DNA from 2 places in the Micromonospora sp. TSRI0369 genome. Region 2 is predicted to be linked to the other one. Evidence: predicted binding sites of a transcription regulator. Region 2 holds the regulator's gene; the other holds the start of a gene.
The links. The regulator HspR, encoded in region 2, represses chaperone genes until heat shock. The targets are predictions, from matches to a motif close to TTGAGTNNNNNNNACTCAA.
Positions count from the first base shown of each region.

Region 1 (2,390 bases), on a different contig from region 2:
GACCACCAAGAACCTGGTGCGGGACCGCTTCCTCGCGGCCGGGCAGGGCGGCTACTACCTGGAGAGCTCGCTGCTCAACGGCGAGGGCCTGGTGCGCGGCCACTTCCACACCGCCTGCCGGATGCTCGGCAGCACCCGGCAGCCCCCGAACCCCCAGGACGTGCCGGCGTTCTTCGTCGCCACCGAGGACGGCCGCGGCGGCAACGAGCCGGACGACGTGCTGATCCAGATCCCGGGCCTGGCGCAGTCGGGTGTGGCGCAGTGCGCGGTCTGGGCCGGTGACGGTTCGCACCGCATCCCGATGATGGAGCGGGCGAACCAGACTCCCGCCATCGACGTGGTGCGCATCCGGGTCAACTGAGAGCGTGCGACGGCCGCGGTCGCCCGGGGAACCTTCCGGGTGGCCGCGGCCGTCGCATGTCCGCACGGCGGGTCCGGCAGGGAAGCGTGGGATTGGATCCGGGAAGAAATTTCGTGCCGCCGGAATCCAGCCCGATGAAAGTCATCGACGACACAAAAGGCCGGGCGGCCCGCTCCGATTTCTCAGCGTGACCCCGGGACGCCCGACGGTGAGTGTTTAGCGCTCAGCGGTTCTTGTACGCCTCGACGACCGACACCGGGATGCGCCCGCGCTCGGAAATCTCGTGCCCGTTCTTGGCCGCCCATTCGCGGATGGCGCGGTTCTGCTCGCGGTCCATTCCCGAGGTGCTCGGCCGGCCCGTGCGCCGGGTGGTGCGCGCGACCTCGGTCGCGCCGCGGCCGATCCGCCTGCCAGCGCTGATGTACGGGTCCAGTGCCTTGCGCAGAACGCCCGCGTTCTCGTCGGACACGTCGATCGTGTACGCCACGCCGTCCAGGCTGAACTCGACGGTCCGATCGGCCTTTCCGCCGTCGAGGTCGTCGGTCAGAACGGTGATTACTTTCCTTGCCATCGCCATTACTCCCTGTGTCGGGCGGGGTGTGCTAAGAGTCTGACTTACCTGGCGGTAATTTCGCAACAATACCCGCCTCTTTGCATTCGGCGGGTCGTGCCGGTAACCGTCGCGGCCAATAGAGGGCCGGTGCCCGATCGGAGCCGGGGGCAGTGGCCGCAGTGGCGTGGGTCACAACCCGGAACAAGGGACACGTTTTGTTACTTGAGCCAGACACGCTCAACCGACGTGATGGCAGGTGTTCGATGGCAACTCTTCCGGTACTTCCCTTGACCGACGCCGTCCTGCTGCCCGGGATGGTCATCCCGGTGACCCTCGACCCCACCACCCAGGCCGCTGTCGACGCGGCCCGCGCCACCGGCGACAAGGAACTCCTGGCCGTGCCCCGCCTCGACGGCGAGTACGGCTCCGTCGGCGTGGTCGCGACCATCGAGAAGGTGGGCCGGCTGCCCAGCGGCGAGCCGGCCGCGGTGATCCGCGGCCTCACCCGCGCCCGCATCGGCTCCGGCGTGCCCGGGCCCGGCGCCGCCCTCTGGGTCGAGGCGGCGACCCTCGACGAGCCCGCACCGGCGGGCCGCGCCCGGGAACTCGCCCGCGAGTACCGCGCGCTCATGACGTCAGTGCTCCAGCAGCGTGGCGCCTGGCAGGTGATCGACGCGATGGAGCGGATGACGGACCTGTCCGAGCTGGCCGACTCGGCCGGCTACGCGCCCTGGCTCAGCCTGGCGCAGAAGACCGAGCTGCTCGCCGCGCCGGACGTCACCGCCCGGCTGGAGCTGCTGGTCGGCTGGGTGAAGGAGCACCTGGCCGAGCAGGAGGTCACCGAGCAGATCAACAGCGACGTACGCGAAGGGCTGGAGAAGTCCCAGCGCGAGTTCCTGCTCCGCCAGCAGCTCGCCGCGATCCGCAAGGAACTCGGCGAGGACGAGCCGGACGGGTCCGCCGACTACCGATCCCGGGTGGAGTCCGCCGACCTGCCGGAGAAGGTGCGCGAGGCGGCGATGCACGAGGTCGGCAAGCTGGAACGGGCCAGCGACGCCTCACCCGAGGCGGGCTGGATCCGTACCTGGCTGGACACCGTGCTGGAGATGCCGTGGGACACGCGTACCGCTGACAACACCGACCTGGCCGCGGCGCGTGCGGTGCTCGACGCCGACCACGCCGGCCTGGCCGACGTGAAGGACCGCATCCTGGAGTACCTCGCGGTGCGCAACCGGCGCGCGGAGCGCAACCTCGGCGTGGTCGGCGGACGCGGCTCCGGCGCGGTGCTCGCCCTGGCCGGCCCGCCTGGAGTGGGCAAGACCAGCCTCGGCGAGTCGGTCGCCCGGGCGCTGGGCCGCAACTTCGTCCGCGTCTCCCTCGGCGGTGTCCGGGACGAGGCGGAGATCCGCGGCCACCGGCGCACCTACGTCGGCGCGCTGCCCGGCCGGATCGTGCGGGCGCTGCGCGAGGCCGGCT
Region 1 is NZ_LIVU01000003.1:776,209-778,598, forward strand. It holds gene AMK25_RS12335 (hypothetical protein) at 1-361, shown strand, start outside; gene AMK25_RS12340 (histone-like nucleoid-structuring protein Lsr2) at 585-932, opposite strand; gene lon (endopeptidase La) at 1,178-2,390, shown strand, end outside.
Region 1: the regulator HspR is predicted to act here: its motif matches at 1,137-1,155, upstream of lon (endopeptidase La).

Region 2 (2,390 bases):
GCAACGGCGCGAAGCCGGGTACCCAGCCGGTGGCCTGCCCGGTCTGTCACGGCGCCGGGGTGACCACCCGCAACCAGGGGTCGTTCAGCTTCTCCGAGCCGTGCCGCAACTGTCAGGGCGTCGGCACGATCGTCGAGGAGAAGTGCCCGGAGTGCCACGGCACCGGCGGGGTCACCAAGACCCGCACGCTCAACGTGCGCTTCCCCGCCGGGGTGGCCGACGGGCAGCGGATCCGGCTGGCCGGCCGGGGTGAGCCCGGCGAGCGGGGCGGTCCGGCGGGCGACCTGTTCGTGCAGGTGAAGGTCCGCCCGGACGAGCTGTTCGGGCGCACCGGGGACGATCTGACCCTGAACGTCCCGATCACGTACGCCGAGGCGGTTCTCGGCACGGACCTGCGCGTACCGACCCTGGACGGGACGGTGACGCTGCGGGTGCCACCGGGTACGCCGAGCGGGCGGGTGCTGCGCGCCCGCGGCATGGGCGTCGTACGCAAGGACGGCCGCGCCGGTGACCTGCTGGTCACGCTCGACGTGGTGGTTCCGGCGAAGGTCTCGGACGAGGCGCGGGCGGCGCTGGAGACCTTCGCGGCGCAGACTCCGCCCGCCGCGCGGGAACATCTCGACGCGCGGGTACGTCGATTCAGTTGACGGCGGCAGCGGAGGTGAGCGGGCATGTCGGAGGGTTACGTCGGCTCAGGTGACCCGGCCTACGAGGCCAAGGTCTTGATGATCTCGGTGGCTGCGCGGATGGCGGGGATGCACCCCCAGACGCTGCGCCAGTACGACCGGCTCGGCCTGGTGCAGGCGGGCCGGGCGTCCGGCGGTGGTCGCCGGTACAGCGTCCGGGACGTGGTGCTGCTGCGCGAGGTGCAGCGGCTCAGCCAGGACGACGGGATCAACCTGGCCGGGGTCAAGCGGATCATCGGGCTGGAGCGGCTGCTCGAAGAGGCGCAGCAGCGGGTGGCCCGCCTGGAGGCGGAGCTGGACGCCGCGTACCGGCGGATCGCCGAGCTGGAGTCGCTCGGTGGCTTTCCCCGCGGCGATCTCGTGCCGACCAACCGCACGTCCACCGCGCTCGTCGTGTGGCGACCGCGCCGCGCTCCCGACCGCTGACCTTCACCGGAAGGCCGGCGCGCCCCGCTCCCCCGGGGCCGCGCCGGCCTTCGTGCGTCCACGGTTCGGGGCGCTCGTCGGAGGAAAGCGGGATGCGGCAGGGCGCTGTCGACTAGGCTCGCCGGTAGGGCTAAAACCCCTAAATCGGACGCCGAGCTGGCAGGGGGAGCCATGGCGGAACCGGCGAAGAAGGTGGCGGAACGCGCCGAGGAACGGCTGGAGAAGGTGGCCGAGAACGTCCGCGAGCGGTTCGACCGGGTCACCGAGGGACGCTTCAGCGACAAGGTCAAGGAAGGGCGCTTCGCCGACCAGACGGACCACGGCGTGGACCGGGCCCGGGACGACGAGAGGCGCAAGAAGCAGGGCGGGTCGACCTGACGATCCGCCGACGTGCGGGCCGGGATCCACGGGGGATCCCGGCCCGTTCGTGTGCTCGGGATCGCGGCCCGTTCGTGTTCCCGGGGAGGCGACGCGTCAGAGGCGGCGGTTCTCGCGGACCAGGCCGCCCTCGCACCAGTCCCGGTAGACGAAGAGGTCCGGCCGGGCGAGCAGCACGCGGCTGTTGTGCGCCCAGTTGCGCATCAGGTCGTCACCGGCGCGTTCGGCCTGCTCGACCAGCTTGCGGAACCGGCGCTTGGGATGGGCACGGAAGTTCGTCCGGATGCCGTCGGCGGCGTAGATGTAGAGGCAGTGCAGCGTGAACCGGCGGGCCGGGCAGCCCTGATCCATCGCCAGGTCGAACAACGTCTGGACCAGGTGGTCACCGGCGACCAGCAGGTCCCAGTCGGGCGGCATCGAGGTCAGCGGCACCGAATCCGGTTGATAGGCCCACGCCCGGAGTTCGGCGGGCGAGGGATCGACCGGATTGGCGAAGCCGTGGAACGTCTCTTCCTGCACGCTCACCGGCCGACCTTCCGCTTGCGCTGGCGGGGGCACCGGCCACCCGCGGACCCTGGCTGCTGGGCCGAAACGTTAACGCGGCTGAGCGGAGCAGTGGTAGACCTTCCGGGGATCAATTTGACAACGCCGGGCCGGATCTGCCTGTGGCAGGTCTGGCCCGGCGCGTGTCAGTCCCCGGTCGGCGCGGGCAACGCCGCTGCCGCACGGGCGGCGGCGGCGCGGGTGCGCAGCCACTGCTTGAACCACTGGGTGTCGGGCAGCCGGGCGAGCAGCGGCCCGGTCACCACCGTGATCAACACGTACGCGGTGGCGAGCGCCGCCAGCTTCGGGTTCACCGGGTAGGCGGCCGCGACTGCGAGTCCGGCGATGACGATGGAG
Region 2 is NZ_LIVU01000001.1:916,467-918,856, reverse strand. It holds gene dnaJ (molecular chaperone DnaJ) at 1-647, shown strand, start outside; gene AMK25_RS04540 (heat shock protein transcriptional repressor HspR) at 672-1,112, shown strand; gene AMK25_RS04535 (hypothetical protein) at 1,284-1,490, shown strand; gene AMK25_RS04530 (hypothetical protein) at 1,587-2,015, opposite strand; gene AMK25_RS04525 (cation:proton antiporter) at 2,180-2,390, opposite strand, start outside.